Regions from separate parts of the Streptomyces sp. NPDC051909 genome, predicted to be linked through region 3. Evidence: riboswitches for the same ligand, from Rfam matches in the RefSeq annotation. Region 3 holds a riboswitch; each other region holds the start of a gene.
The links. Region 3 has a riboswitch for cyclic di-AMP ahead of AB0M18_RS31605 (transglycosylase family protein). Riboswitches for the same ligand answer to the same signal wherever they lie in the genome.
Positions count from the first base shown of each region.

Region 1 (10,111 bases), on a different contig from region 3:
ACCGCGCAGATGGCCGCCGCCGACCCCGGCACCGGCATCCTCGCCGTGGACGTCCACACCCCCGGCCAGGGCAATCTGCTCGGCCTCGCCGACCGGAACGGGCTCACCAACGTACGGGTCGCCAACGGCGACGCGATCATCCTGCTGCGCGAGATGCTCCCGCCGGAGTCCCTCGCCGGCTGCCGGGTCTACTTCCCGGACCCCTGGCCGAAGAGCCGCCACCACAAGCGTCGCCTGATCCAGCCGGAGTTCCTCACGCTGCTCGCGCCCCGGCTCGCGAAGGGCGGGCTGCTGCACTGCGCCACGGACTGGGAGCCGTACGCGGAGCAGATGCTGGAGGTGCTGACCGAGCACCCCGACTTCGAGAACAGCCAGGCCGACGGCGGCTACGCGCCCCGGCCCGGATTCCGGCCGCTGACCCGCTTCGAGGGCCAGGGCCTGGACAAGGGACACGTCGTCCACGACCTGCTGTTCCACCGCAAGTAGCCCCCGCACCGGGGACCGTGGCGAGTTGTCCACAGGCTGGAAGAACCCCCTCGCCGCTGTCGGTGCCGCTGGTTAGGGTCGTTGCGTGTCGTCGAATCGCATTGCCGGACCCGCCACCGGACCCGCCACGGGTCCGGTCGCCGAGCCCGGTTCCGTCCCCGCGCAGGCGGGCGCCCCCCGCCGGGCGTTCGTCCCCGCGCCCGCTCCCGTGCCCGCGCTCGAGAGCGAGCAACCGGACTTCGCCGCCGTGCCGGAGCGGTCCAAGTGGCGCTACAAGCCACGCAGGGTCTGGCGCAGCCGGCTGGTCCGGCTGATCGCCGTGATCACCGTGCTCGCGCTGTGCGCGCTGGTGATCCTGGCGATCGTGCGGAAGGAGACCGGCACCGAGGGCTTCCTCGTGGGTCTGGGCCTCGCGGTGCTGCCGGTGCCGCTGCTCGTCCTCGCGTTCCGCTGGCTCGACCGGGTCGAGCCGGCCCCGTGGAAGAACGTGTTGTTCGCGCTCGCCTGGGGTGCGTTCGCCTCGACGCTGGTGGCGATCTTCGCCAACTCCTTCGCCGTGGAGTGGATCAGCAGCGCCACCGCCGACCCGGGCTCCGCCGAGTCGCTGGGCGCGACCGCCGTCGCACCCGTCGTGGAGGAGACCGCCAAGGGCGCCGCGGTGCTGCTGCTCTTCCTCTTCCGCCGCAAGGACTTCACGGGCCCGGTCGACGGCCTGGTCTACGCGGGCTTCACCGCCACCGGCTTCGCCTTCACGGAGAACATCCTCTATCTGGGCAACGCGTTCGGCGAGGACCAGGACGTCGGCTCGGGCGGTCTCGGCACCACGATGGCCACGTTCTTCGCGCGGGTCATCATGTCCCCGTTCGCGCACCCGCTGTTCACCTCGCTCACCGGCCTCGGCCTCGGCTTCGCCGCGCTGCTCCCGGCCGGCGCCCGCTTCCGCCGCACCCGGCTGTGGCTGCTGCCACTGGCCGGTCTGCTCCTCGCGATGGGCCTGCACGCCCTGTGGAACGGCTCGGCGACCTTCCACCCGCTGGCCTTCGTCCTCGTCTACGGCATGTTCATGGTGCCGGTCTTCGGCCTGGTGACCTGGCTCGCGATATGGAGCCGGCAGAAGGAGCTGCGGACGATATCCGGCGAGCTCCCGGCCTACGCGACGGCCGGCTGGCTCGCTCTCGACGAACCGCTCGCGCTCTCCTCCATGCGGGCCCGCTCGATGGCCCGCGGCTATGCGGCCCGCGCCTTCGGCAAGCCGGGCGCGCAGGCCGTCGGCGAGTACGAGGCCTTCGCCACCACCCTGGCCTTCCTCCGGCACCGGGCCCGCCGCGGGCAGGTCCCGCAGGACTTCACCGCCCGCGAGCAGGAGCTGCTGCACCACCTGTGGCAGCGCCGCCAGGTGGCCTCACCCGCGCTGACGTACGCGGCCCGCGCGACCGGTCGGGTGTGGTCGCCGCCGCAGTACCTGGACTACGGCGGCTTCAACCCGTACCGGAGCTAGCGGACACCGGCCTCAAAGCCCCCGGGTCCCTCAGACCGCGGACGCCTCCGTGAGCGTGGCGAGTTCGGCCTCGGTGAGCTCCAGGTCGGCGACCGCGACGAGGGCCGGGAGCTGCTCGACCGTGCGGGCCGAGGCGATCGGCGCGGCGACGGTGGGGCGGGAGGCGAGCCAGGCGAGGGCGACGGTGGCGAGCTCGGCACCACGGGCCTCGGCGACCGCGTCGAGGGCGGCGAGCACCCGCCGACCGCGCTCGGTCTCCAGATGCCGGCCGGCACCGGCGGCGCGGACGCTGTCCACGGTGCTGCCCGCGCGGTACTTGCCGGTGAGGAATCCGGCCGCGAGGCCGTAGTACGGCACGGCCGCGAGGCCGCGCTGCTCGACGACGTCGCGGAGCGGGCCCTCGTAGGTGTCGCGGGAGACCAGGTTGTACTGCGGCTGGAGCGCCACGTAACGGGCGAGGCCCTCGGCCTCGGCGAAGTCGAGCGAGGCCCGCAGCCGCTCCGGGGAGATGTTGGAGGCGGCGACGGCGCGCACCTTGCCGTCCTTCACCAGCTGGTCCAGGGCGGTGACGATCTCCTCCACCGGCACGGACTCGTCGTCGAAGTGGGTGTAGTAGAGGTCGATGTGATCGGTGCCGAGCCGGCGCAGCGACTCCTCGGCGGCGGCCTTGATGTTGGTCGCGCCCAGGCCCTTGAAGCCCGGGTGGGCACCGACCTTGGTGGCGACGAGGATGTCGGAGCGGTTGCCGCGGGAGGCCATCCAGCGCCCGATCACCGTCTCGGACTCGCCGCCCTCGTTGCCCTCGGCCCAGGCCGAGTAGACGTCGGCGGTGTCGACGAAGTTGCCGCCGGCGGCGGCGTAGGCGTCGAGCACGGCGAAGGACTGCGCCTCGTCGGCGCTCCAGCCGAAGACGTTGCCGCCGAGGGCGAGCGGGAAGACGTGCAGGTCGGAGGTGCCGAGGCGGCGCAGAGAGCTCATATGGAGATCAACTCCGCGGGCCGCCACCGGTATTCCGCGCCGCTGTCCCTCAGAGAGACCGGCCCCCGGAGAGACCGGCCCTCAGACGGACAGGCCCTTGTCGCGCAGCCAGGCCGCCGGGTCGATGCCGTCGCCGGACGGGGTGTGCACCTCCAGGTGGAGGTGGGGGCCCGTGACGTTGCCGGTAGCGCCGACGCGGCCGATGGTCTCGCCGGTACCGACGGACTGGCCGACGCCGACGGTCATGGAGGAGAGGTGGCAGTACCAGATCTCGGTGCCGTCCTCGAGCTCCAGGACGATCCGGTAGCCGTAGGCGCCGGACCAGCCGGCCGACTTCACGGTGGCGCCGTGGACCGCCTTGACCGGGGTGCCGGTGGGGGCGGCGAAGTCCAGACCGGTGTGGTAGCCGGAGGACCACATGGAGCCGGCCTGGCCGTAGGTGGAGGTGATCGTGTACGAGGAGGTCGGCAGCGCGTAGCTGGCGGCGAGCTTGGCCAGGCGCTCGGCCTCGGCCTTCGCCGCGGCCTCCTCCTCGGCCTTCCGCTTCGCCTCGGCGGCCGCCTTCTCCGCCGCGTCGGCCTTGGCCTGGGCCTCCGCCGCCGCCTTCTCGGCCGCGAGCTTCTCCGCGGCCTCCTTCTCGGCGGCGTCGGCGGCGGCCTGCTGCTGCTCGGCCTGCTGGAGGATGCGGGCGCGGAGCGCCTCGCCGGCGTCGGCGGTCGCCGTCTGCGTCCCGGCCTCCTCGCCGCCGGCGCCCTGCGGGGCGGTCTCGCTGGTGGTGTAGGTCAGCGCGGTGAGCGGCTGGGTGGCGTTGCCCGCGGTGTCGGAGGTCTTGTCGTCGTCGGAGCCGATCAGCTCGCCGACGCCGGGCAGGTCCGAGGCGTCGGGCAGGTCGACGTCCGGGAGCGCTATCGAGACCGGGGGCTTCTGCTGCGCGGTGGCCAGGCCGCCGGCACCGACGGCGGCGATGACACCGACGCCGAGCACGGTGGAGGAACGCGCGAAGTTGGAGCGCTGCTTGACGACACGGTGGCGTCCGCCGGAGCGGTTCTGCGCCCGCAGGGAGTCCTCGGTGGGGTTCCACTCCTCCGTGCCCCCGTCCAGGGCGCCCACCTGGCCGGCGGCGTCGTAGGAGGCGAAGGGGGTTTGCGGAGCAGGGGTGTTGGACGCCACGGAGGCGCTCTCCTTTCCTTCCTTCTCGCCTACCGGGTTAGCTGACGGGTTCGGAGCAGGAAGGTCTCCTACGGGCCTGCCGCACGAGTGCGGTGGGGCCCGATTCACCCCAAGTGGTGGTTCCCCGGTTCCCTTGCGGAATTCGGCGCACGCGCACGGTGCCGTCTCTTGCGACGGCTGGGACGACCGCGCTGCGTTATCGAACGTTAATAGACGCGACCCTCCGATTCCAAGCTGTTCCTCTTGATCATTAGCTGGATTGGGAGGGAATCGCCCGAGTTGAACGCCCTTCAGAAACACAGCCGTTCGCACGAGGAATCTGACGCCACGTCAATTGTTATCGGAGGGAGACCCTTCGGCTACACCCCGTCATCACCCCGTCATCACCCTGCCGTCGCCCCGCATCACCCTGCCGTCGCCCCGCATCACCCGTCGTCGCCCCGCATCACCCGTCGTCGCCCGGCACCACCGGCATCGTCCGGCGCCGTTCCGGCTGGCCCGCCGCCGGGCGGCTCACCGCGAGCAGCGCCATGTCGTCCGTCGTGTCCCCGCCCGTGTGCCGCCGCACGTCCGCCACCAGCGCGTCGAGCAGTTCCTCCGGCCCGGGGAAGATCCGCCCCGCGAGCCGCTCCTTCGGGTCGTAGAACGCGCCCGCCGCGTCCCGCGCCTCCGACAGACCGTCCGTGTAGAAGAGCAGCGTCGCGCCCGGCGGGTACGGGGTCACGTCCACCCGGTCCGGCCAGACCGCCAACTCCCCCATGCCCAGCGGCAGTGCGGCCTCGCTCGGCAGCAACGGCTCGACGCCGCCGTCCACGTGCAGCAGCAGCGGCTCCGGATGCCCGCGGTTCACCACCCGTACGACCCGGTCACCGCCCGGGATCTCGGCCAGCACCGCCGTCGTGAACCCCTCGAAGGCATCGAGCCCGGTCCGCCGCGTGCCCTCCCGGGCCAGCGCCCGTTCGAGCCGCTCCGCCACCCCCTCCAGGGTCGCCTCGTGCTCGGCCGCCTCCCGGAAGGCGCCGATGACCACCGCCACCGCCTCGACCGCGTCGAGCCCCTTGCCCCGTACGTCGCCGACCACCAGACGTACCCCGAAGGGCGTGTCCTGGACCGCGAACAGATCGCCGCCGATGAACGCGTCCGCCTGCGCCGCCTCGTACCGCGCCGCGATCTGCAGCCCGCCGATCCGCTCGGCCGGCGCCGGCAGCACGGCCTTCTGCGCCGTCTCGGCGATCACCCGGGCCGAGGCCAGCCGTTCCCCGCTGCGCCGCACCACCCGGTTGATGAGCACGGCGAGCGCCGAGACCGTGAGAACCGTCAGCGTCCCGGTGAGCGCGGGGATCTGGTCGGCCGTCCTGTTGTAGAAGAGCAGACCGACGCTCGCGAGGACGGCGGCGACGCCGGTGATCAGGGTGATCAGGGTGGAGAAGAAGGGGGCCGCGATCAGCGGCGCCGCGGCGAGCATCGGTGCCGCCGAGTACGTGGGCGGACTCGCCAGGTCCAGGGCGACCCCGGTGCAGAGGATCAACGGCGGCAGCGCCCGGAGGAAGCGCCGGGCGCCGCGGTACGAGCCGGGGTCGTCGCCCCCCGGCCCGCCCCGGGGCCCGCCCGGCGCTCCCGCTGCTCGCGCCACCTGTGCTCTCCCTGGACCTTGGTGCGCCCGGCCAGGGACAGCACCGGGACCACCCCAGGGTCCGTCAGCCCGTAGGGGTCGGCGACTCCTCCTCGGCCGACTGGCGTACGGCGGGACGCTCCGCGAGCCGCCCGCCCCGGGCGAGCGCCGCCATCGCCGCCGCGCAGCCGAGCCCGACCGCGCACAGCACCAGCCACGGCGCCGCCGACCAGCCGGTCGCGTCGAGCAGCACGCCCGTCCCCAGGTTCCCCAGGGTGATGCCGATCCCGCAGACCGTGTTGTAGAGCCCGTAGTGGGTGGCCACCCAGCGCCCCCGGGACAGCGCGACCACGGTGTCCATCTCGTACGGGTAGAGCACGGCGTTCGCCACGGCGAGCAGCGCCGCGCACAGCAGCAGCGCCGCGAGCGGGCGCCCGAGCGCGGCCGGCACCAGGAACGCCGCCCCCATCAGCCCCAGACCGAGCACCAGACACCGCTCCCGCGAGAGCCGCGCCCGGCACCAGGCGGTGATCCGCAGCTGCCCGGCCAGCGCCACCAGGGCCGAGACCACGAACAGCGCGGTGGTCGCCGCCGTGCCGTCCGCGGCCAGCGGCAGCGCCAGATAGACCTGGAAGGACAGCACGTACGAGCCGGTCATCGCCAGCGAGAACAGCCAGAAGGTGCGGTTCGCCAGCACCGTGCGGAACTGCCCGCGCGCCTCCCCCTGAAGGGCCTCCCCCTGAGGGGCCTCCGGGGTCTTCCCGCGTACGGGCAGATGCCGCAGCTGTACGGCGGTGAGCGCGGCGAACAGCAGCGCCGCCACCACGCAGGTCAGCCGGAACGACACCCCTGTCAGGGCCACCCCGGCGAGCGGGCCGAGCAGAATGCCCGCCTGGTAGTACGCGTTGAACAGGGCGAACGCCTGGACGCGCCGCTCCTCCCCGGCCTCCGCCGCCAGATAGGCCCGCACCGCCGGGTTGAACAGCGCCCCGGCCAGGCCGGTCGCCAGCGAGGCGGCGATCAGCGTCGGCAGCGACTGCGCGAAGGCGAGCGCGCCGAAACCGATCGTCCGCAGCGCGCACCCGGCCACGATCAGCGGCTTGAAGCCGAGCCGGTCGGCGAGCGCGCCGCCGACCAGGAACATGCCCTGCTGGGACAGGTTCCGCGCGCCGAGCACGAGCCCGACCGCCCAGGCCGCCATGCCGAGTCCGTCGGCCAGATGGGCGGCCAGGTACGGCATCAGCATGTAGAAGCCGAGGTTGATGGTGAGCTGGTTGAGGAAGAGCAGCCGCACGGCCGGGTCGAAGGTGCGCGTCTGCTTCCAGATCCCGCCCTTGGTCCCGCCCTTGGTCCCGCCCTTGGTTCCGCCCTGGGTCCCGCCCTGCGCGGGCTCGGCCGAGGCGCTGTCCGTCGGCGCGCTCAACGGACCGGCTCCGCGCGCTTCAGCGCCCGCCGGGTCCAGCCGCTGACCGGCTCGCCCTCGGCGAAGACGGCCGGCTCGTCCCGTACGGGACCGTCGAGCAGTCCGTGCGCCGCGCAGTACTCGTCGTTGAAGACGGTGTCGAAGTAGCGCTGCGGCCCGTCGGGGAAGACGGCGGCGATCCGGGTGCCGCGCGGGCGGGTACGGGCCAGCCAGCCGGCCACCAGCGCGACCGCGCCGACGCTCCAGCCGCCGGTCGCGAACTGCCGGGCGGCCAGTCGGCGGGCCGCCCGTACCGCCTCGGCCGGACCCACCCAGTGCACCTCGTCGAAGGCGCCGTGGTCCACGTTGCCCGGGTGGATGGAGGAGCCGAGGCCGCGCATCAGGCGGGGTCCGGCCGGCAGTCCGAAGACGGTCGAGGCGATCGAGTCGACCCCGACGAGCTCCAGGGCGGGGCTGGAACCGGCGCGCAGCGCACGGGAGATGCCCGCCGAGTGGCCGCCGGTGCCGACGGCGCAGACCAGCACGTCGATCCGGTCGAGCTGCCCGGAGAGCTCGGCGGCGAGTCCGGCGTACGCCTCGGGGTTGTCGGGGTTCCCGTACTGGTTGGGCCACCAGGCCTCGGGGAGGGCGAGCAGCAGCTCGGCCACCCGGTCCATCCGGGCCTGCTGCCAGCCGCCGTGCGGGCTGGGCTCCGGCACGACGTGGACATGGGCGCCGTGGGCGGTCAGCATCCGCTCCACGATCGGTTCGAGCCCGGGGTCGGTGACGACGTGCACGGGGTGCCCGTGCAGGATCCCGGCGAGCGCGAGGCCGAGCCCGAGCGTCCCTGAGGTGGACTCGACGATCGGCGCGCCGGGCCGCAGCTCGCCGCGGCGGCGGGCCGCCTCGACCATGTGGAGCGCGGCGCGGTCCTTGATGCCGCCGAAGTTGAAGCCTTCGAGCTTGGCCCAGTAGCCGTCGTCCATCCACAGCACGGGGGTGTTGCCGACGGTCTGACCGGCGACGGAGAGGAGGTTGGCGGGGTGCGTCATGGGGGTTGCGTCCCTAGGGGTGAGGTCGTCCCGCGCGTGCGCGGGCGTACGGAAGAAGCCGAGGTCGCGGTGGTGCGCGACCCGGCTCAGTTCCGGTTCACTCCGAGGGCGATGAGCAGACCGCCCGGCGCGGGGCCGGGCCCGGCCCGCCCGCGGACGCAGCGCGTGTGCGGGGCCTCGGGGAACACCTCGTCGTACGCGAGGAGGACGGCGCCCGCGGCGTCCGGCGCCGACAACGGGGTCCCGGTGGACTGCGCGGGCAGATGGGCGTCGAAGGACCAGCCCCCGCCGGGCCGCTCGCAGCCGTGCGGCAGCTCGGGCGCGGTGGCGGCGGTGACGCCGGCGCCGGAGGGGCCGCCGGCGAGCGGCAGGGAGTGCCCGTGGGCGCCGTGACACACGCCCGCGACCAGCGCGAAGAGCGCGAAGAGCAGCAGGAGGGCGGGGGCCCGCCGTCCTGCTTCGCACACTGTCACTCGTCGGTCACTCATGGTGTGCGCGAGGCTACGTGGCGCGCTCGCCGATCCGCAAAAGGACAGGCGCGGTTTTGGCCACCGTTTACTTCGGACGCGCCCGCTGGAAGTCCTCGGAGAACGACGAAAGCCCGGATCCGTCATCCGGATCCGGGCCTTCGTGCTACTGAGTAGCGGGGACAGGATTTGAACCTGCGACCTCTGGGTTATGAGCCCAGCGAGCTACCGAGCTGCTCCACCCCGCGTCGGTGAACACCACCTTACGGCATGGTCACCCCAGATCGGAAATCCATATCCGCAGCCCTCTCAGCAGCCGTCCTCGGCCGCCGCTCTCAGCAGCCGCAGTCCTCGGCGTCGACCGGTGCCGTCAGCGGGTCCGCGGTCTGCTGGGCGGGGCCTTCCCAGGTCTCGTACGCGAAGCCCTCGCGCACCCAGTACTCGAAGCCGCCCAGCATCTCCTTCACCCGGAAACCGAGCTCGGCGAGGGCGAGCGCGGCGCGCGTGGCGCCGTTGCAGCCGGGGCCCCAGCAGTACGTGACGACAGGGACGTCCTTGTCGAGGAGTTGCTCGGCCTGCTCGGCGATGAGCGCGGTCGGCAGATGGACGGCGCCGGGCACGTGGCCCTGGTCCCAGGAGGCGGTGGAGCGGGAGTCGAGGACGACGAAGCCGGGGTCGCCGCCGGTGGCGCGGGCGTCGGCGAGGGCGGCGGCCACGTCGGAGACGTCGGCGTGGAAGGCGAGACTGGCGGAGAAGTAGGCAGCGGCGGCGGCCGGGGAGGCCGGCGGCGTCCGGAGCACGGGGTTGCCGGGGTTGACCGGGTTGCCGGGGTTGACCGGGCTCACGGGGTTGACCTGGGGCGATGTCGTCGTCATGGTCATCAATCTAGGGACGGTGATCATCGTTCTGAAGGGACCATCCACGGCGGTCGGGGGCCTCGGCCGGGGATTCCCGGGTGTTCGGCGATGTGCGGCGCGGATCTCACGTTTCTCGTGTCGCACGGCCCGGAACCCGTCACATTCCCGGACGCTGGTCCGTCATGTCGGTGTGGACCACGACGAAGGGGAAGCGCTGGTGACGGACAAAGACCTGGATCAGGAGGGGCTGGCGGCACGGTTCGAGACCGACCGCGGGCATCTGCGGGCGGTCGCGTACCGGATGCTCGGCTCGCTCAGCGAGGCGGAGGACGCCGTCCAGGAGGCCTGGTTCAGGCTCAGCCGCTCCGACGTGAGCGAGGTGCGCAACCTCAGCGGCTGGCTGACCACCGTCGTCGGCCGGGTCTGCCTGGACCTGCTGCGCTCGCGCGCCGCCCGGCGCGAGGACCCGCTCGAGTACTACGTCCCCGACCCGGTCGTACGGGAGGAGGGCACCGCCGACCCCGAGCAGGAGGCGCTGCTCGCGGACTCGGTCGGGCTCGCGCTGCTCGTCGTCCTGGAGACACTGGCC
Region 1 is NZ_JBFAYA010000019.1:94,651-104,761, reverse strand. Features, by position in the region: gene trmB (tRNA (guanosine(46)-N7)-methyltransferase TrmB) at 1-486, shown strand, start outside; gene AB0M18_RS27320 (PrsW family intramembrane metalloprotease) at 695-1,984, shown strand; gene AB0M18_RS27315 (aldo/keto reductase) at 2,015-2,962, opposite strand; gene AB0M18_RS27310 (M23 family metallopeptidase) at 3,044-4,132, opposite strand; cyclic di-AMP (ydaO/yuaA leader) riboswitch at 4,144-4,290, opposite strand; gene AB0M18_RS27305 (PP2C family protein-serine/threonine phosphatase) at 4,578-5,669, opposite strand; gene AB0M18_RS27300 (MFS transporter) at 5,830-7,071, opposite strand; gene AB0M18_RS27295 (PLP-dependent cysteine synthase family protein) at 7,164-8,198, opposite strand; gene AB0M18_RS27290 (hypothetical protein) at 8,285-8,686, opposite strand; tRNA gene AB0M18_RS27285 (tRNA-Met) at 8,840-8,913, opposite strand; gene AB0M18_RS27280 (rhodanese-like domain-containing protein) at 9,001-9,540, opposite strand; gene sigJ (RNA polymerase sigma factor SigJ) at 9,740-10,111, shown strand, end outside.
Region 1: linked by a shared signal. The riboswitch ahead of AB0M18_RS27310 (M23 family metallopeptidase) and the one ahead of AB0M18_RS31605 (transglycosylase family protein) in region 3 are both predicted to bind cyclic di-AMP.

Region 2 (10,111 bases), on a different contig from region 3:
GTTCACCGAGCGCACGAGCTTCGGAACCCGCACCCTCGACCCCTACTCCAAGCTGCTCCAGGAGCGGGTCGTCTTCCTGGGCACCCCGATCGACGAGACCTCGGCCAACGACGTCATCGCACAGTTCCTGCACCTCGACTACGCCTCACCCGGCCAGGTGATCAGCCTCTACATCAACTCCCCCGGCGGCTCGGTGAGCGCCATGACCTCGGTGTACGACACGATCCGCACGGTCTCCTGCGAGGTGGAGACCACCTGCCTCGGCCAGGCCGTCGGGCCGGCCGCGGTGCTGCTCGCGGCGGGTTCGCCCGGCCGCCGGCTGGCCCTGCCGGGCGCCCGGATCGTGCTCCAGCAGCCCTCGATCGACGAGCCGTTGCAGGGACAGCCCAGCGATCTCGACCTCCAGGCACGGGAATTGCTGCGCCAGCGCGAGCTGATCGCCGGAATGCTCGCCGCCCACAGCGGTCGGGACCGGGAGCGGATCGACACCGACCTGGACCGCACCACCGTGCTCGACGCGCCGGCGGCCCTCGCGTACGGCTTGGTGGACCACGTCGTTCGCAGCCGCCGGGCGTCCGCCGGCGCCGGGGAGGAGTGAGGCCGCCGTGGTGCCGGAGCTGCCGCCGCTGCCCGCGCTGACGCGCGCCGAGGGCGAGTTCGTGGACGCGTACCTCGAAGTCGTCGATCTGCTGGGGAGGATCAATCCATCCAGGACCTCGCATACCTATGGGGCGCTGCGCGCGGCCCAGGCCCTGGTCGGACGGGCGACGGCGCTCCGGGACGCGCTGACGCTCATGCATCTGCGGGGCGAGAGCGAGGTGCACGTGGACACATTGGCGCGTGCGCTAAGGGTGTTGGACGGTGAGCGGCGCTCGGGCCGCGTCACCCTGCCCGGGGAGAGGGCGAGTTGACACCTGAGCGTGTCGTGTCGAGGTCCACACGGGGCACGGGGACCGCAGAATCGCTCCCCCTTTCGGCGTAGTCGACGAATCGACATGGAGCTCAGGTGAGTTGCGCAACAGGTGTACGCATCTGGCGGAATCGGGCGTCCTGTCGCTGGTGAACGGCTCGTGGGCCAAACCTCTGACGATCGCGAAACCTGACTGTCCACCCGAATGGATCAGTCGTGAGGAGCCTCACATATCGCCGTTTCGGCTCGGTTTTCGCCCTCGGTGTGGGTCAAGATCCCTGTCGACGACAAGCCCCCGCCACCCACGGCGGGGCGGTCCGGGCGGACGCCGAGTCCTGCCGCCGTCCCGGACGTCTGGTCGACAGGAGTGGACCGGCAGGAGTGGAGGACCCGAGCAACACGGGCCGCCCGAGCAGTACGGGGCGACCCTCGGGGTGAAGCCGCAGCCGCGGCCGGGCATCTTCGCCAGCCCGAACCCGACAGGTCATCCTTCGCAGGCGGCTGACGAAGGGTTGCGCATGACTGCGCAGATGCATGTCCCGTCCCTGCTGTCCCGGGCCGGAGCCGTCTCGGCTCTCACCCTCGCCGCCGTCGGCGGCACGCTCCTCGCACCGGGAGCGGTGCCAGAGGCCCAGGCGGCGACCTCCTACGCGGGCAAGGCGCTGAACGTCGCCGCCTCCAAGAAGGGGGCGCCCTACAAGTACGGAGCCGCCGGCCCCAGCCGCTTCGACTGCTCGGGCCTCACGCTCTACTCGTACAAGCAGGCGGGCAAGACGCTGCCCCGCACCGCGCAGCAGCAGTACAACAAGACCCGGCACATCGCCGCGTCGAGCCGGCAGGTGGGCGACCTGGTGTTCTTCCACTCCCGCGGGAGCGTGTACCACGTCGGGATCTACGCGGGTAGCAACAAGATCTGGCACTCACCCAAGACCGGGTCCTGGGTGAAGCTCGACAAGATCTGGACCTCGAAGGTCTACTACGGCCGGGTCAAGTGACCCGCCCGGACCGCCGGGAGGTCGGGCCCGCGCCGGCGGTACCGGACCGCCGGGAGGTCAGGCCTGGGTCAGCGCAGCCGTCCACGGCAGGTTGATCCACACCGTCTTGCCGCCCTCCGCCGTCGGGGTCACCGAGAGCCGGCCGCCCGCCTCCTTCGTCAGGGAGCGGATGATCACCATCCCCCGCCCGTTGTCCTGCTGCACGGCCGCCGGAAGGCGGCGCGGCCAGCGGGGGTGGCTGTCGGTGACCCCGATGTGCAGCTGCTCGTCACGCTCCAGACGCACGTCGACGGTGAAGGTGGGCGACTGGCCGAAGGTGTGCAGCACCGCGTTGGTCGCCAGCTCCGAGACGATCAGCCGGACGGCGTCCGCCGTGTCGGTCGCGCCGTCGAGCCCCCAGGAGGCGAGCACCTCCGCGACGTACCGCCGCGCGGCGGAGACCGAGGCGGGGTCGCTCGGCAGCGTGACGGTTGCTTCCTGGTGGTCTGCCATGCGACGCCGTCCTTCTCCCACCGGGCCACGCCCGGAATGCACTGCGCGTCAGCCTGCCACCGAAGTCACCGCGCCGTGCGCCGATCCACCAGATATACGGATATCTGTCGCCCGAAGCGGTGAACCGTCCGACGGGCGACCGGATCGCCCGCTCGTCAGAGCGCGCCGGGCGGGGCCGTCCGTACGATCGTCGCCACCGCGCGCTCGATCTCCGCGTCGGTGAGGTCCGCGCGGGCCGTCAGACGCAGCCGGGAGATGCCGTCGGGCACCGACGGGGGCCGGAAGCAGCCCACGCCGAGGCCGAGTTCGCGGCAGTCGGCGGCCCAGCGCAGGGCCTCCTCCGGGCCCGGGGCGCGTACCGAGACGACGGCCGCGTCGGGGCGCGCGGCGGTCAGTCCGGCGGCGGTGAGCAGCCGGTGCAGGGTCAGGGCGACGGTGCCGGCGCGGGCCGGGAGGGCGGGCTCGGCTCCGATGAGGCGCAGGCTCGCGAGGGCGCCGCCGGCCGCCGCGGGGGCGAGTCCGGTGTCGAAGATGAAGGTACGGGCGGCGTTGACCAGGTGCTCGATCACCCGGGCCGGGCCGAGCACCGCGCCGCCCTGGCTGCCCAGGGACTTGGACAGGGTGAGGGTCGCGACCACGTCGGGGTCACCGGCGAGGCCCGCCTCGTGGAGGGTGCCGCGCCCGCCGTCGCCGAGCACGCCGAAGCCGTGGGCGTCGTCGACGACCAGACCGGCTCCGTGCTCGCGGCAGGCGGTGGCGAGAGCGGCGAGCGGTGCCCTGTCGCCGTCCACCGAGAACACCGCGTCGCTGACCACGAGGGCCGGGCGGCCGGGGTGGGCGGCCAGCGTCTTGGCGACCGCCCGCGGGTCGGCGTGCGGCACGACCGTCGTCTCGGCCCGGGCCAGCCGGCAGCCGTCGACGATGGAGGCGTGGTTGTCGGCGTCGGAGACGATCAGGCCGTCGCGCACGGACAGCGCGGTGAGCGCCGCCAGGTTGGCCGCGTAGCCGGAGGAGAAGACGAGCGCCGCCTCGAAGCCGCAGAAGTCGGCGAGCTCCCGTTCGAGCCGGGCGTGCAGCCGGGTGGAGCCGGTGACCAGGCGCGAGCCGGTGGCGCCGGCGCCCCAGCGGAGGGCGGCCTCGGCGGCGGCCTCGGTGATCTCGGGGCGGCGGGTCAGGCCCAGGTAGTCGTTGCTCGCGAGGTCGAGGAGTTCGGACTCGGCGGCGCGGGGCCGCAGCGTGCGCACCAGTCCGGCCGCCGCGCGCTGCCGGGCCGCCGTCTCGGTCCAGTCGAAGGCGGCCGGGCGCGGGCCCGTCCCCGCGGCGGGGTCCGACGGGTCCTCGGCATACGGCGGCATGGCGGGTCCTTTTGTAGGCAGCGCACAGACCCTAACCGGAACCGGCCGAGGTCAGGATGTGGCCATGCACACACCTCGATCGGCGTCGTTTGTTCGGATCCTCCTTGGCCAGGGGGTGTGCCGTAGGCCAGGATCAGCCCTTATGGACCTGCTGAACACGCTGGTGGAGAAGGGGCTGCGGCGCGAGTCGCCGACCCGTGAAGAAGCGCTCGCCGTGCTGGCGACCTCCGACGACGACCTGCTCGATGTGGTGAGTGCCGCCGGCAAGGTGCGCCGCCAGTGGTTCGGGCGACGGGTGAAGCTCAACTATCTCGTCAATCTGAAGTCCGGCCTGTGCCCCGAGGACTGCTCCTACTGTTCGCAGCGGCTCGGCTCGACCGCCGGGATCCTCAAGTACTCCTGGCTCAAGCCCGACGAGGCCTCGGCCGCGGCGGCGGCCGGTGTCGCGGGCGGCGCCAAGCGGGTCTGTCTGGTGGCGAGCGGCCGCGGGCCGACGGACCGGGACGTGGAGCGGGTCGGCAGGACCATCGAGGCGATCAAGGAACAGAACGAGGGCGTGGAGGTCTGCGCCTGCCTCGGGCTGCTCTCCGACGGCCAGGCCGAGCGCCTGAAGGAGGCCGGCGCCGACGCGTACAACCACAACCTGAACACGTCCGAGGGCACGTACGGCGAGATCACCACCACCCACACCTACGCGGACCGGGTGGACACCGTGCAGAAGGCGCACGGCGCGGGTCTGTCCGCCTGCTCGGGTCTGATCGCGGGCATGGGCGAGACCGACGAGGACCTGGTCGACGTGGTGTTCGCGCTGCGCGAGCTGGACTCGGACTCGGTGCCGGTCAACTTCCTCATCCCCTTCGAGGGCACCCCGCTCGCCAAGGAGTGGAACCTCACCCCGCAGCGCTGTCTGCGGATCCTCGCGATGGTGCGGTTCGTCTGCCCCGACGTGGAGGTCCGGATCGCGGGCGGCCGCGAGGTGCACCTGCGGTCCATGCAGCCGTTGGCCCTGAACATCGCGAACTCGATCTTCCTGGGCGACTACCTGACCAGCGAGGGCCAGGCCGGCAAGGCCGACCTGGACATGATCGCGGACGCCGGCTTCGAGGTCGAGGGCGCGGGCACCACCACGCTGCCCGCACACCGGGCGGACGTCGCCGCCGCGGCGGCGGGCGCGGGCTGCGGCTCGCACGCGGAGGCCGGGGGCGGCTGCGGCTCGCACGCGGAGGCCGGGGGCGGCTGCGGTCCGTGCGGCGGGCACGCCGGGACCACCGAGCAGGACGCGGCGGCCGAGGACGCGGCGGCCCCGGCCGACGCGTCGGGCGCGCGCACGGACCTGGTGGCGGTGCGCCGTCGCGGCGCCGGTACGGACCTCGCGCCGAATGCGTGACACCGGGACCACCGAACTCCTCGCCCTGGACCGGGCGCACGTCTGGCACCCGTACGGCCCGATGCCCGGCCGTACGGAACCGCTGGTCGTCGCGTCCGCGTCCGGGGTGAGGCTCCGGCTCGCCGAACCCGCCGAGGGGCACGCCGAGTTGGTCGACGGCATGTCCTCCTGGTGGTCGGCCGTACACGGCTACAACCACCCGGTGCTCAACGAGGCCGCGCGCGGCCAGCTGGACCGGATGAGCCATGTGATGTTCGGCGGGCTCACCCACGAACCGGCCGTGCGGCTCGCCGCCCGCCTGGTGGAGATCACCCCGGAGCCGCTGCGGCACGTCTTCCTCAGCGACTCCGGTTCGGTCTCGGTCGAGGTCGCCGCGAAGATGTGCCTGCAGTACTGGCGCTCGCTCGGCCGGCCGGCCAAGCGGCGGCTGCTGACCTGGCGGGGCGGCTACCACGGCGACACCTGGCAGCCGATGTCCGTCTGCGACCCCGAGGGCGGCATGCACGAGCTCTGGTCGGGGGTGCTCCAGAAGCAGGTCTTCGTGGACGCGCCGCCGGCGGAGTACGAGGAGTCGTACGCCGAGGGGTTGCGCGAGGCGATCGGGCGGCACGCCGACGAGCTGGCCGCGGTGATCGTGGAGCCGGTGGTGCAGGGCGCGGGCGGCATGCGCTTCCACAGCCCGGAGTATCTGCGGGTGCTGCGGGAGGCCTGCGACGCGCACGACGTGCTTCTGGTCTTCGACGAGATCGCGACCGGCTTCGGGCGCACCGGCGCGCTGTTCGCCGCCGACCACGCCGGGGTCTCCCCCGATGTGATGTGTCTCGGAAAGGCGCTGACCGGCGGCTATCTGTCGATGGCGGCCACGCTCTGCACGAGCCGGGTCGCGGACGGCATCTCGCGCGGCGAGGTGCCGGTGCTCGCGCACGGCCCGACCTTCATGGGCAATCCGCTGGCCTCCGCCGTGGCCCTGGCCTCGGTGGACCTGCTGCTCGGCCAGGACTGGCAGGTCGAGGTCAAGCGGATCGAGGCGGGACTTCGCGAGGGTCTCGCCGAGGCCGCCGCGCTGCCCGGGGTCCGGGACGTGCGGGTGTTCGGCGCGATCGGCGTGGTCCAGCTCGACCACGAGGTCGACATGACCGCCGCCACCCGCGCCGCCGTCCGCGAGGGCGTGTGGCTGCGCCCGTTCCGCGACCTGATCTACACGATGCCGCCGTTCGTGACGGGCGACGAGGACGTGGCGCGGATCTGCGCGGCGGTCCGGGCGGCGGCCGCGGCGGGCTGAGCGGCTCCGCGGGTACGTACAAGGAAAGGCTCCACCCCCATGACCGTCATCGTCGTCACCGGCACCGGCACCGAGATCGGCAAGACGATCGTGACCGCCGCGCTCGCCGCGGTGGCCACCGCCGCCGGGCGTTCCGTCGCCGTGCTCAAGCCCGCCCAGACCGGCATCGCGCCGGGCGAGGCCGGGGACGCCGACGAGGTCGTGCGTCTCTCCGGGGCGGTCACGGGGGCGGAACTGGGCCGGTTCCCCGAGCCGTTGGCGCCGGGGACCGCGGCCCGGCGGGCCGGGATGGCGCCGGTGCGGCCGGACGAGGTCGCCGAGGCGGCCCGGAAGCTGGCGGAGGAGCACGACCTGGTGCTCGTCGAGGGCGCGGGCGGGCTGCTCGTGCGCTTCGACGAGGACGGCGGCACGCTCGCGGACGCGGCGGGGCTGCTCGGCGCGCCGGTGCTCGTGGTGGCGCCGGCCGGGCTCGGCACGCTCAACTCGACCGCCCTGACGGCGGAGGCACTGCGTGCCCGGGGCATCGAGCAGCTGGGCGTGGTGGTCGGCAGCTGGCCGGCCGACCCCGGCCTCGCCGCCCGGTGCAACCTCGCGGACCTGCCGGAGGCGGCGGGCGCGCCGCTCCTCGGCGCGATCCCGGCGGGCGCGGGCGCGCTGTCGCCGGAGGCCTTCCGGGCGGCGGCGGCCGGCTGGCTGGCGCCTGAGGTGGGCGGCGTCTGGGACGCGGCGGAGTTCGCCGCGACGGCGCCGCTCTGATCTCCTTACCCTGGGCGGCATGCGACGCGCCCGTGTTCAGGAAATCGTCTTCGACTGCGCCGGTCCGGCCGCCCTCGTGCGGTTCTGGGCGGCGCTCCTCGGCGGGGCTCCGGTCGACCGGAGCCCCGACTGGTCGTACGTCGACCCGCCGGGGTTCGTACGGATCGCCTTCCAGCGGGTGCCGGAGGGCAAGGCGGTGAAGAACCGCCTCCATCTGGACGTGGAGGTGGCCGATCCGGCCGCTGCGGCGGACGAGGCGCTGGCGCTCGGGGCGCGCCGCTCCGGCGGGATCGTGACCGACGAGCAGGGCTCGTTCCAGGTGATGCACGACCCGGAGGGCAACGAGTTCTGCTTCGTGACGGGGTAGGCGGGTTCGCGGGGGTGGGTTCGGTGACGGCCCGAGGTCGTCGACGAGGGGATTCCGTCGCTCGGCACCTTCGTGCTGAACGCGGCCTTCTGGAACCCGGTACTGCTCGCCCGCGAGGTGACCACCACGGCCGCGCTGACCGGCGGCCGGCTCGAACTCGGGCTCGGCGCCGGTCACGTACCGGCCGAACACGAGCGCGCGGGCATCCCGTTCCTGCCGCCGCGCGAGCGGGTGGACCATCTGACCCGGGTGGTCGAGGAGTCGGCGGAGCCGCTGAAGGGCGCCGAGGGCACGCCGCGAGTCGGTCTGACGATCGGCGGCAACGGCGACCGGGTGCTGCGGCTCGCCGCCCGGCACGCCGATGTGATGGCCTTCTCCGACGGCCGGTTCGCGCTGCCCCCCGGGGGCCGGCCTCGGACAGTGTCCGACGCGATCAGAACTCCGTCGCCGGACAGGCCGACGCTCTGCTTGACTCACCCCATGAGCGATCTTCACATCCGCCACGCCACTCTCTCGGACATCGACACCGTGCTGCGGTTCTGGCGCGACGCCGCGGAAGGAACGAGCATCAGCGACGACCACGACGGAGTGACCCGGCTCATCACACGAGACCCCGAAGCCCTGCTCCTCGCAGAGCGCGACGGCCTCCTCGCCGGAACCGTCATAGCCGGCTTCGACGGATGGCGATGCTCCGCCTACCGACTGGCCGTACACCCGCACCACCGCCGGCAAGGCATCGCCACCGCCCTGCTGGAAGCCGCCGAACAGCGCTTCGCCGCCCTGGGCGGGCGGCGCGTCGACGCCATGGTCCTGGAAGCCAACGAACAGGCCCACCGCACCTGGGCCGCCACCGGCTACCATCGCGAGGACCACTGGCGACGCTGGGTCAAGCCCCTGTAGACGATGCCGGTGAGCAGCGGGGATTCGACGCCGGACGGCGTCAGTCGGGCTTCCGGAAGCCCCAGCGCCGCCGCGGGCGCGCCCTCGGCTCCTTGAACAGCTGACCGCCGAGCAGCTTGGCGGCCGTCATGTCGCCTTCGGCCGCGGCCCGCCTGTACCACTGCTCGGCCTCTGCCTTCCGCCCGCTGTGGAACAGCAGGAACCCCAGGTTGACCATGGAGGTGACGTCGCCCGCCTCGCCCGCACGCCGCAGCCACGGCTCGGCCTCCCGTAACCTGCCGCTCTCGCAGAGCCGGGCGGCCAGCGCGATGACGGCGAGGGGGTGACCGGCCTCGGCTGCCCGCCGGAACCACTGCTCGGCCTCGTCGGCCCGCCCGGTGTTCTGCAGCAGCACGCCGAGGTCGTACCGGGCGCGGACGAACCCCGCGTCCACGGCGCGGCGGTACCACTGCTCGGCCTCCCGCATACGGCCGGCCTTGTAGAGGAGCGTCCCGAGGTTGCTCATCGCAACCGCGTCACCGGCCTCGGCGGCCCGTCGCAGGAACGGTTCCGCTTCGTCCGCGCGGTTGTTCTCGTACAGGACGACGCCCAGGGTGCCGGCGGCCCGCAGATGGCCCGCCTCCGCCGCCCGGCGGAACCACCGCACAGCTTCCTGGGCCCGCCCGGTGGACTCCAGGGTCAGGCCCAGCTGGTACATGGCGGCGGTCTCGCCCGCCTCGGCGGCCTTCCGCAGCCACGGCTCCGCCTGGGCTCCCCGGCGCGACTTGGCCAGCAGCTCGCCGAGCAGGCCCATGGCCGTGACGTCGCCGGCGCGGGCGGACCGCTCCAGCCAGGGCTCGGCCTCCTCGGCCCGGTCCCGGGTGAGCAGGGCGCCGGCGAGCAGGACGATGGCCGTGGGGTGCCCGGTTTCGGCGGCTCGCCGCAGCCAGGGCTCGGCCTCGTCCATCCGGTCGGCCCGCTCCAGCAGATGTCCGAGGTCGATCATCGCGGGTACGTGGCCGGCCTCGGCCTCCTCCCGGTAGACCCGCTCGATCTCCTCCTGCGCGTCGGGCCCGCCGCCTGCCCCCTTCGCCTGCCGCTTGGCCGCGGCCAGGCGCATCTCGGCGGCCTCCTCGCCCCGGCCGAGTCGCTCCAGCAGGTCGGCGGCGAGCGCGTAGCCGCCCATCAGGTCGGGGGTGAACGATTCCGGGTCCCGTTCGGCGAGCTCACGGTAGGCACGGACCGCCCGGGCCGCCGCCACGAGCCCGTCGTCGAGCTCGGTGTTCAACGACGACCTGACGAACGCGTACCCCCACAGGGCACGGGCCAGCTCCGGGAGGTGGGCTTCGGGGTCCGACCCGACCAGCTCCTCGGCCAGGCCGACGGCCCACCGCGAGCAGTCCAGGGCGTCCTCGCGCCGATCGGCCTGGGCGAGGAAGCCGGCGTGGTTGCGCAGGGCCGCGACCAGGCCGGGACGGTGCGCGTCGGGGGTCTCGTCGGCCAGCCTGTCCCAGACGTCGATGGCCTGCTGAGAGCAGACCAAGGCATCCTCGACCAGCCCGAACCTCCACAGGTGGCCGGAGTGGGCGGACAGCGCGCCGGCGAACGCCGGCAGGTGGGCCCCCGGATTGACCCCGGCCAGCTCGCTCAAGTGCTCGACGGCCACCGCGGATCCGGCCACCGCCTCC
Region 2 is NZ_JBFAYA010000011.1:119,541-129,651, reverse strand. Features, by position in the region: gene AB0M18_RS19425 (ATP-dependent Clp protease proteolytic subunit) at 1-598, shown strand, start outside; gene AB0M18_RS19420 (hypothetical protein) at 606-911, shown strand; cyclic di-AMP (ydaO/yuaA leader) riboswitch at 1,306-1,425, shown strand; gene AB0M18_RS19415 (C40 family peptidase) at 1,429-1,905, shown strand; gene AB0M18_RS19410 (ATP-binding protein) at 1,963-2,397, opposite strand; gene AB0M18_RS19405 (8-amino-7-oxononanoate synthase) at 2,553-3,752, opposite strand; gene bioB (biotin synthase BioB) at 3,895-5,139, shown strand; gene AB0M18_RS19395 (adenosylmethionine--8-amino-7-oxononanoate transaminase) at 5,132-6,421, shown strand; gene bioD (dethiobiotin synthase) at 6,461-7,177, shown strand; gene AB0M18_RS19385 (VOC family protein) at 7,197-7,544, shown strand; partial or broken gene AB0M18_RS19380 (LLM class flavin-dependent oxidoreductase) at 7,617-7,907, shown strand; gene AB0M18_RS19375 (GNAT family N-acetyltransferase) at 8,025-8,444, shown strand; gene AB0M18_RS19370 (tetratricopeptide repeat protein) at 8,485-10,111, opposite strand, start outside.
Region 2: linked by a shared signal. The riboswitch ahead of AB0M18_RS19415 (C40 family peptidase) and the one ahead of AB0M18_RS31605 (transglycosylase family protein) in region 3 are both predicted to bind cyclic di-AMP.

Region 3 (10,111 bases):
TGCCGAGGCAGGCCAGCTCCTCCGCCACCTCGTCGAGCAGTCCGGGCGGGCCGGCCAGGTAGACGTCGTGGGCGGGCCAGTTGACGCCCGCCCGCAGGGCCTGGAGCAGGCGCTCGGTGGCCTGGTCGCGGGGGCGGCCGGGGGCGGCGGTGATGTAGGTGACGTGCAGGCCGGGGAGCAGTCCGCACAGGCGCTGCGCGTCGGCCCGCCCGTACAGGTACTCCTTGGCCCGGGCGACCACGAACAGGCGCCCCTCAAGCTCGGGTTCGTCCCGCGCGGCCTCTTCGAGCAGGGCCCGCACCGGTGCCCAGCCGGTGCCTCCGGCGATGTAGGTGCGGGGTTTGCCGGGCGGGGTACGGGCGGTCAGCGCGCCGCCCGGGGAGCTCAGCCGGAGCGTCTCGCCGACCCGCAGCCGTTCGGTCAGCGCCGTGCTCATCAGCCCGCCCCGGATCCGGCTCACATGCAGCTCCAGGAGGCCGTCCGGGCGTGGCGCGTTGGCGAGGGAGTAGGTGCGCCATACCCGCGGCAGGTGGAGCGTGCTCACACTCACGTACTGCCCGGCGGCGTACGGGTAGGGGCGGCGCGGGCGCAGCGTGAGCAGCGTCAGGTCGTCCCCGTACCGCTCGTGGCCCACGACGTCCGCGTCCCACCAGGCCGGCTCCCCTTCCGCGACGGCCTCCTCGGCGCCGGCCTGCATCAGGTCGGCGACCCGCCCGTACGCCTCGGTCCACGCCTTCTCGGCCTCGATCGTCCACGCGGGCCCCGCGGTGTGCGCGAAGGCGGCGAGCAGGCTCGCGCCGACCGCGCAGTAGAGCGGGGGCGTGGCGAGGAACTTGCGGTGGTCGCGGCCCAGCTGCCCCAGGTAGTGCGCGAGCCCGGGGTCCTCCAGATGCGTCACCACATGGGTGAGCGCGGCGAACAGCCGGTCCCGCTGCGGCGCCAGGTCCTTCGGGAACAGCTCGCGCATGCCGGGGTTGTGCCAGAAGAGGTGCGAGTAGAAGAAGGTGACGGCGTGCTCGGCACGCCTTTCGACGACCGCGAACACACTTCTGAGCAACTGGGCATCCACGCGGTGAATCTAAGCCAGGCGGTGTCACCGCACGGGCGGACTTCGGCATTCTCCGGCGCGGTCGGCCCGTCGTGTGTCAGCTTCGGAAGAAGTCTGTCAGGACGGGGGCCAGGACCTCCGGGGCGATGGTGTGCTCAGGCCTGAGCACCCCGCCGCCGGTTCACGGCGGTGAGATCGATGTCGATCTCGAACGGGAGGGTGACCTTGAGCCGGTCGTGATGGATGCCGGTGACCGCGTACATGTTGGTCGCGGGGTCGAGCTCGTACACGAACACGATGGGCTGTCCGTCGTTCCTCTCCACCCGCCAGAAGTGCGGGATGCGCGCAGCGGCGTACTTACGGGGCTTGATCTCCCGGTCACGTTCGAGAGATTCGGTGGACACGATCTCCACGGCCAGGACGATGTCCTCGGGCTTGAACCAGGTCTGATCGGGGTCGTCCGCGCCGAGGCGGACGACCATCAGATCGGGTTCCGGCCGGTCCCGATCCCCCAGTTTGGTGGTCATCTCCCGCACGACATCGAGATCCGCTGGTGCCTGCGCCCGTAGCGTGCTCACCAACAGGTCTGTCGTGGCCATGTGGAAGTAGGTCTGCGGACTCACGAAGAACAGTCCTCCGTCGATCAGCTCGGTGTGCGGCGGGAGACCCGGAATCCGGTCGAGGTCGTCCGCAGTCCACCCACCGGCCGGCGGCGTCGGAAATGCGTACTGCTCTGCCCGCTCATCATCGGCTGCGGCACTCATCAGCGCTCCCATGCGACGGAGTCTGGCGCGTACGGTAAGCCTACCCACCAGGAACGTGAGAGGGTCCGCCAAACGAGTGAGCCGTCGGCGGGCCGGTTACGGTCGGGTCATGCACGAGCAGCCGTCGACCCCCGCCCCCGAGCTCTTCACCTGGGAGTTCGCCACCGATCCGTACCCGGCGTACGCCTGGCTGCGCGAGCACGCGCCCGTGCACCGGGCCACCCTGCCCAGCGGGGTCGAGGCCTGGCTGGTGACGCGGTACGCGGACGCCCGGCAGGCGCTTGCCGACCAGCGGCTCTCGAAGAACCCGGCGCACCACGACGAGCCGGCGCACGCCAAGGGGAAGACGGGCATCCCGGGCGAGCGCAAGGCCGAGCTCATGACGCACCTGCTCAACATCGACCCGCCGGACCACACCCGGCTGCGCCGGCTCGTGTCGAAGGCGTTCACCCCGCGCCGGGTCGCGGAGTTCGCACCGCGGGTGCAGGAGCTGACGGACCGGCTCATCGACGGCTTCGTGGAAAGGGGGAGCGCCGACCTCATCCACGAGTTCGCGTTCCCGCTCCCCATCTACGCGATCTGCGACCTGCTCGGCGTGCCCGCCGAGGACCAGGACGACTTCCGCGACTGGGCCGGGATGATGATCCGGCACGGTGGCGGGCCGCGCGGCGGGGTCGCGCGGTCGGTGAAGAAGATGCGGGGCTATCTCGCGGAGCTCATCCACAAGAAGAGGGAGGAGCCGGGGGACGATCTGATCTCCGGGCTCATCCGCGCCTCGGACCACGGCGAGCACCTCACCGAGAACGAGGCCGCCGCCATGGCCTTCATCCTTCTCTTCGCCGGCTTCGAGACCACGGTCAACCTGATCGGCAACGGGGTGTACGCGCTGCTGCGCAACCCCGAACAGCGCCGCCGGCTCCAGGACTCGGTCGCGGCGGGCGAGACGGGACTCCTGGAGACCGGGATCGAGGAGCTGCTGCGCTACGACGGGCCGGTGGAGCTGGCGACCTGGCGGTTCGCGACCGAGGCGCTGAGCATCGGCGGGCAGGACATCCCGGCCGGCGACCCGGTTCTGGTGGTCCTCGCGGCCGCGGACCGCGACCCGGCGCGGTTCGACATGCCGGACACCCTGGATCTGGCGCGCCGTGACAACCAGCACCTGGGGTACGGGCACGGCATCCACTACTGCCTGGGCGCCCCGCTGGCGCGCCTCGAAGGGCAGACGGCGCTGGCGACGCTCCTGACTCGCCTGCCGGACCTGCGACTTGGGGCCGATCCGGCGGAACTCCGGTGGCGCGGTGGGCTCATCATGCGTGGCCTGCGCACGCTTCCGGTGGAGTTCAGTGCTTCCCACAAAGCCACGCGTAACTGACGGACCATCAATACTGTGATCTTCGCGTGATCTGCCCTGCATCGACTTGTGACGTGCGTTCGAATGCCGCTACGTTCACCCGCAGTCTCAGCAGTCACGCGAAAGGCACTCCGCATGCGCTCCGGGAACGGACGACACCGCAGACCCCGCCAGGCCCCCGCACTCGTCGTCGCGGCAGGAGTCACCGGCTCGGCCATGGCGCTGCCGCTGCTCGCCACCGGCTCCGCCTCCGCCGCCGACGCCCAGACCTGGGACCGGGTGGCCGAGTGCGAGTCGGGCGGCGCGTGGAGCGCCAACTTCGGCAACGGGCTCTACGGCGGCCTGCAGTTCACCCAGGAGAGCTGGGAGCGGCACGGCGGCCTGGCCTACGCGCCGAGCGCGGACCTGGCGAGCCGGGCCCAGCAGATCGCCGTCGCGGAGAAGGCGTTCATGGCCGGTGACGACCAGTGGGCCACCTGCGCGCCGATCGCCGGCCTGAAGAAGGACGGCAAGACGCCGGCCGTCGACCCGGGTCCGGGTGTCACGCCCGAGGAGTCCACCGGCCCGGCGCCGGAGTCCAACCGCACCGACGGCCTGCCCGCCACGGGCTCCGGCAAGGCCGGCACCGGCACCACCGCCGGCCCCTCGGCCGGGACGGCCACTCCGGCGACCCCCGCCACCCCCTCCACCGGCACGCCGGCCGCCCCCGGGTCCACGACCGCGCCCGCCACCCCGGCGACCCCCGCCGCGCCCGCGACCCCCGGCAGCTCCGTAACGCCCGGTATGCCCGGAACGCCGGATGGATCCCTTCTGCCGGGCACGCCCGGAACGCCTGGAACACCCGGAACGCCTGGCGCCTCGGATGCGGCCACGCCCGGCACCGGCAAGCACCGGGGTGACGCCGCGGCAGATGACACGGGCGTAACGGACGGCACTGTCGATTCCGGACGCCATGCCGCGCCCGCTGACGGTGCGCAGGGTGACGCGACCAGTGATCCCGGGGCGGGCGATTCGGGCACCTCGGACAAGGCGGGCGAATACACCGTCAAGCCGGGTGACAGCTTGTCGGGCATTGCGCGGGACAACGGTCTCCACGGCGGCTGGTCCGCCCTCTATGACGCCAACAAGGAGACGGTCGGCTCCGACCCCGACCTCATCCTCCCTGGTCAGAGCCTTGAGCTGGGGCTCGGACTCGGCAGCGCCCAGGAGTAGTTCGCGGCTGAATGTCCGGTTCTGTCCAAGTGAGACATGGGTCTCTCTTGCCGAACTGGCGTGTCACGTCCGCAAACTTTGCTCGCCGCACTCCCCACCTGCGCAAACGGGGCCTGACGGAATGCAAGTAGGGGCGATTTTTCCGGGTTGATGGTCTTTGAACTTCTCCCGGGTCTATGTCTACGGTCGTCACCGCTCGCCACCGCGGGCCCCGTCGCCGGTACGCCGAATCCTGCCGCCGACCGATGGGAACAGTCGTCGCGCAAGCGCCGAAGGCAGGAGCGGGGGACCCAAGGTAAGTGCCGGCCCCGGCCGTTGAGACAGACGGCCGACGATCGGCTTGGGGTGAAGCCGCGTGCTAGGACACGCGGCCGGGCAACTCACTCGCCCGAACCCGACAGCTCACCTCGTAGGCGTCGGTGAGGAGAACTTCCATGCTGCTTTCCGGCAAGGGCAAACACCGTCGTGCCTCCAAGGCCACCCGCGCCGTCGCGCTCGTCGGCGTGGCCGGCGTCGCCGTCGCCGCCCCGCTGATGACCGCGGGCTCCGCCTCGGCCGCCACCAGCTCCGAGTGGGACGCCGTCGCCCAGTGCGAGTCCGGCGGCAACTGGGCCATCAACACCGGCAACGGTTTCTACGGTGGCCTGCAGTTCACCAACTCCACCTGGGCCGCGTTCGGTGGCACCGCCTACGCCGCGCGTGCCGACCTCGCGTCGAAGTCCCAGCAGATCGCCGTCGCCGAGAAGGTCCTCGCGGGCCAGGGCAAGGGCGCGTGGCCGAGCTGTGGCGTGGGCCTCTCCAGCGCCTCGTACGACGGCGGCTCCGCCGAGGCCGCGGCCCCGGCCCCGGCCCCGAAGCGCACCGCCGAGCAGCCGACCACCCGCAGCGAGCAGCGCACCGCGCCGAAGCCCGCGGCCAAGCCGGCTCCGAAGCAGACCGTCACCACCCCGACCGGCAAGAAGGTCGAGAAGGGCGACGGCGAGTACAAGGTCGTCTCCGGCGACACCCTCAGCAAGATCGCCCAGGCGCACCACGTCAAGGGCGGCTGGGCGAAGCTCTTCGAGCTGAACAAGGACATCGTCCAGGACGCCGACCTGATCTACCCGGGTCAGCAGCTCCACCTGAAGTAAGGAAGGACGGGGACGGTCCGGCGGTCGTCCCCTTCCCCCGCCCTCCCCGCGGTGACCGAGAGGCCGGCCCGGAGCATCCCGCTCCGGGCCGGTTTCGTACTCGTAGGTAACCGGGGTCTTTCGTCCCTCTATGCATGCCCTCGGGTCCTTTTTCGTCCCAGGGGGCGGGCGCCCGGCTGGCCGGAGGCCCCGAGCCGGTTAGGCTCTTGTCGCAAGGCGAACGAGACCTTGCCGCATGCGTCACAACCAGCGTCACATCCCAGAAGGAGATGCTCGTGCCGTCCATCGACGTCGTCGTAGCCCGGGAAATCCTGGACTCCCGAGGCAACCCCACGGTCGAGGTCGAGGTCGGCCTCGACGACGGCAGCACCGGCCGTGCTGCCGTTCCCTCCGGTGCCTCCACCGGTGCGTTCGAGGCCATTGAGCTCCGCGACGGGGACCCCAACCGCTACCTCGGCAAGGGCGTCGAGAAGGCCGTCCTCGCCGTCATCGAGCAGATCGGCCCGGAGCTCGTCGGCTACGACGCCACCGAGCAGCGGCTGATCGACCAGGCGATGTTCGACCTGGACGCGACCGAGAACAAGGGCTCGCTCGGCGCCAACGCCATCCTCGGTGTCTCCCTCGCCGTGGCGCACGCCGCCTCCGAGGCCTCCGACCTGCCGCTCTTCCGCTACCTCGGCGGCCCGAACGCGCACCTGCTGCCCGTTCCGATGATGAACATCCTGAACGGCGGCTCGCACGCCGACTCCAACGTGGACATCCAGGAGTTCATGATCGCGCCGATCGGCGCCGAGTCCTTCTCCGAGGCCCTGCGCTGGGGCACCGAGGTCTACCACACCCTCAAGAAGGTGCTGAAGGACAAGGGCCTGTCCACCGGCCTCGGCGACGAGGGCGGCTTCGCCCCGAACCTGGAGTCCAACCGCGCCGCGCTCGACCTCATCCTGGAGGCCATCAAGCAGGCCGGCTACGTCCCGGGCAAGGACATCGCGCTCGCGCTCGACTGCGCCGCCTCCGAGTTCTACAAGGACGGCCTGTACGAGTTCGAGGGCAAGTCCCGCTCGGCCGCCGAGATGACCGAGTACTACGAGGAGCTCGTCGCCTCGTACCCGCTCGTCTCCATCGAGGACCCGCTGTTCGAGGACGACTGGGCCGGCTGGAAGGTCATCACCGACAAGCTCGGCGGCAAGGTGCAGCTCGTCGGCGACGACCTCTTCGTCACCAACCCGGAGCGCCTCGCCCGCGGCATCGAGGAGGGCTCCGCGAACGCCCTCCTGGTCAAGGTCAACCAGATCGGCTCCCTGACCGAGACCCTGGACGCCGTCGAGCTGGCCCAGCGCAACGGCTTCAAGTGCATGATGTCCCACCGCTCCGGCGAGACCGAGGACGTCACCATCGCCGACCTCGCCGTCGCCACCAACTGCGGCCAGATCAAGACCGGCGCCCCGGCCCGCTCCGAGCGCGTCGCCAAGTACAACCAGCTGCTGCGCATCGAGGAGATCCTCGACGACGCCGCGGTCTACGCCGGCCGCAGCGCCTTCCCGCGCTTCAAGGGCTGAGCCTCTCCGTAAGGCAGCTTCCGTACGTCCCCGCACCCGGTCCCGTACCGTGTGCGGGGACGCACGTTTGACCAGGGCGCACGACGGACGGGGAGGCGCAGGACATGGCCGTGAAGAACCGGGACCGGTTCTCGACCGCGACCCGGATCAGGCTGCTCGGCGAGCAGACCGCCGCCCGTGTCTACCGCTCCCAGACCCGCCGCCAGGCCCGCCGCTCCCGGCTCACCGGCCGCGCGGCCTTCCTGGCCCTCGTGGTCTGCTCGCTCGTGGTGGCGCTCGCCTACCCGATGCGGCAGTACGTCTCCCAGCAGGGCGAGATCGCCGACCAGGAGCGCAAGGCCGCCGAGGCGGCGAAGCGGGTCGAGGAGCTGCGGGACGAGAAGGCCCGCCTCCAGGACCCGGCCTATGTGCGCCGGCTCGCCCGCGAGCACCTGCACTACGTGATGCCCGGCGAGACCGGGTTCACCGTGAACGACCCCGACGCGGAGCACCGGCCCCGCACCGACCAGGACGCGGCGGACGACCGCCCCTGGTACGACAACCTGTGGGACGGCGTCGACAACGCCGACCGCCACTGAGCAACCAGGATCGATGATGGAAACGCCCCCTCCGCAGACCGAACGCACCGAGCCCACCGACGCGGACGTCGCCGCGTTCGAGGCCCAGCTCGGCCGGCCGCCCCGCGGCCTGCGCGCCATCGCGCACCGCTGCCCGTGCGGTAACCCGGACGTCGTCGAGACCGCGCCGCGGCTGCCCGACGGCACGCCGTTCCCGACCACGTACTACCTGACCTGCCCGCGCGCCGCCTCCGCCATCGGCACCCTGGAGGCCAACGGGGTCATGAAGGAGATGCAGGCCCGGCTCGCCACCGACCCCGAGCTCGCCGCCGCCTACCGGGCCGCGCACGAGGACTACATCGCGCGCCGCGACGCCATCGAGGTCCTGGAGGGCTTCCCCTCGGCCGGCGGCATGCCCGACCGGGTCAAGTGCCTGCACGTGCTCGTCGGCCACTCGCTGGCCGCCGGCCCCGGCGTGAACCCCTTCGGCGACGAGGCCCTCGCGATGCTGCCCGAGTGGTGGGCCAAGGGGCCGTGTGTGAACCCGTGCGCGGAGAAGGACGACGAGGGTGGGGAGGGGAAGTGACCAGGGTCGCGGCAATCGACTGCGGTACGAACTCCATCCGCCTCCTCGTCGCCGACCTGGCTGTGCCCGATAGCGCCTCCGGCGCGGGTGCCACGGGCGAGCTCGTCGAGCTGGACCGGCGGATGACGATCGTCCGGCTCGGCCAGGGCGTCGACGAGACCGGCCGACTCGCGCCCGAGGCGCTTGAGCGGACCTTCGTCGCCTGCCGCGAGTACGCCGAGGTCATCAGGGAGTTCGGTGTCGGCGCGGACCGGCTGCGCTTCGTCGCCACCTCCGCCTCCCGCGACGCCGAGAACCGCGAGGACTTCGTCAAGGGAGTCGTCGGGATCCTGGGCGTCGAGCCCGAGGTGATCACCGGCGACCAGGAAGCCGAGTTCTCCTTCATCGGCGCGACCGGCGAGCTGCACGGTACCGACCGGCGCCTGGTGGTGGACATCGGCGGCGGCTCGACCGAGTTCGTGGTCGGCAACAGGCACGTCGAGGCCGCCCGCTCGGTCGACATCGGCTGCGTCCGGCTCACCGAGCGGCATGTGCGGCACGACCCGCCGTCCGCCGACGAGGTCGCCGCGATCCGCGCCGACGTGCGCGCGGCGATGGACCTGGCCGCCGAGACAGTGCCGATCACCGAGGCCGAGACCCTGGTCGGTCTGGCCGGTTCGGTCACCACGGTCGCCGCCATGGCCCTCGGCCTGCCGGAGTACGACTCCGAGCGCATCCACCACTCCCGGATCTCCCGCGCGCAGGTCGACGAGGTGGTCGCCCGGCTGCTCGGCTCCACCCACGACGAGCGCGCCGCGATCGAGGTGATCCACCCCGGGCGGGTCGACGTGATCGTCGCCGGAGCGCTGGTCCTCGCCGAGATCATGGAGCGCACCGGCGCCGCCGAGGTCGTGGTCAGCGAGCACGACATCCTCGATGGGATCGCGCTATCCGTCGCATAGCGGCCGGCTATGAGCCCCTGTGAGAGGCCTGCGAGGGGCCTCCGGAGACCCTCCGAGGGCCCCTGGAGGGACCCTTCGCCAAAAGGTTCGTGAAGTTCTTCACAAGGAAAAGGGCCCTGTGGGAGCACCTGGAGGGCCTTTGGTCCCTCCGAGGGGCCGCGCGGGGCCCTTTCGCAGGCACGGAGGCCACTTCGCTCGTTGTTTCCATCGTGTGAACGTGCCCTGCGGTTCAGCGTTAAGGAAGGCTCTCCGGTCCAGTTCACAAGGGGTGAACAACGCTCTTCCCCACGCCGTGGTTCCTTTGCTGGACCATGACCTGGGTCACGTGGGCGGCGGAGTGTAGCAGAGGTCCCCCGCAACCTTGTGAAGGGGCGCACGAGCCACCCCTCCCGAGGGGGTGGATACTCGGATGCATGAGCACCACGGAGCGTCCCAGGATCCTCGTAGTAGGCGGTGGGTACGTAGGCCTGTACGCAGCTCGGCGCATCCTCAAGAAGATGCGCTTCGGCGAGGCGACCGTCACGGTCGTCGACCCGCGGTCGTACATGACCTACCAGCCCTTCCTCCCCGAAGCCGCCGCCGGCAGCATCTCCCCGCGTCACGTCGTCGTCCCGCTGCGACGCGTCGTGCGCGGTGCGGAGGTGCTCACCGGCCGGGTCACCACCATCGACCAGGACCGCAAGGTCGCCACGATCGCGCCGCTCGTCGGCGAGGCGTACGAGCTGCCGTTCGACTACCTGGTCATCGCGATGGGTGCCGTCTCCCGCACCTTCCCGATCCCCGGTCTCGCCGAGCAGGGCATCGGCATGAAGGGCATCGAGGAGGCCATCGGCCTGCGCAACCACGTCCTCGAGCAGCTCGACAAGGCCGACTCGACGACCGATGAGGAGGTCCGCCGCAAGGCGCTGACCTTCGTCTTCGTGGGCGGCGGCTTCGCCGGCGCGGAGACCATCGGCGAGGTCGAGG
Region 3 is NZ_JBFAYA010000029.1:54,163-64,273, reverse strand. Features, by position in the region: gene AB0M18_RS31625 (globin domain-containing protein) at 1-1,069, opposite strand, end outside; gene AB0M18_RS31620 (Uma2 family endonuclease) at 1,204-1,824, opposite strand; gene AB0M18_RS31615 (cytochrome P450) at 1,922-3,184, shown strand; gene AB0M18_RS31610 (transglycosylase family protein) at 3,299-4,375, shown strand; cyclic di-AMP (ydaO/yuaA leader) riboswitch at 4,633-4,806, shown strand; gene AB0M18_RS31605 (transglycosylase family protein) at 4,810-5,505, shown strand; gene eno (phosphopyruvate hydratase) at 5,775-7,061, shown strand; gene AB0M18_RS31595 (septum formation initiator family protein) at 7,166-7,639, shown strand; gene AB0M18_RS31590 (DUF501 domain-containing protein) at 7,656-8,204, shown strand; gene AB0M18_RS31585 (Ppx/GppA phosphatase family protein) at 8,201-9,145, shown strand; gene AB0M18_RS31580 (NAD(P)/FAD-dependent oxidoreductase) at 9,559-10,111, shown strand, end outside.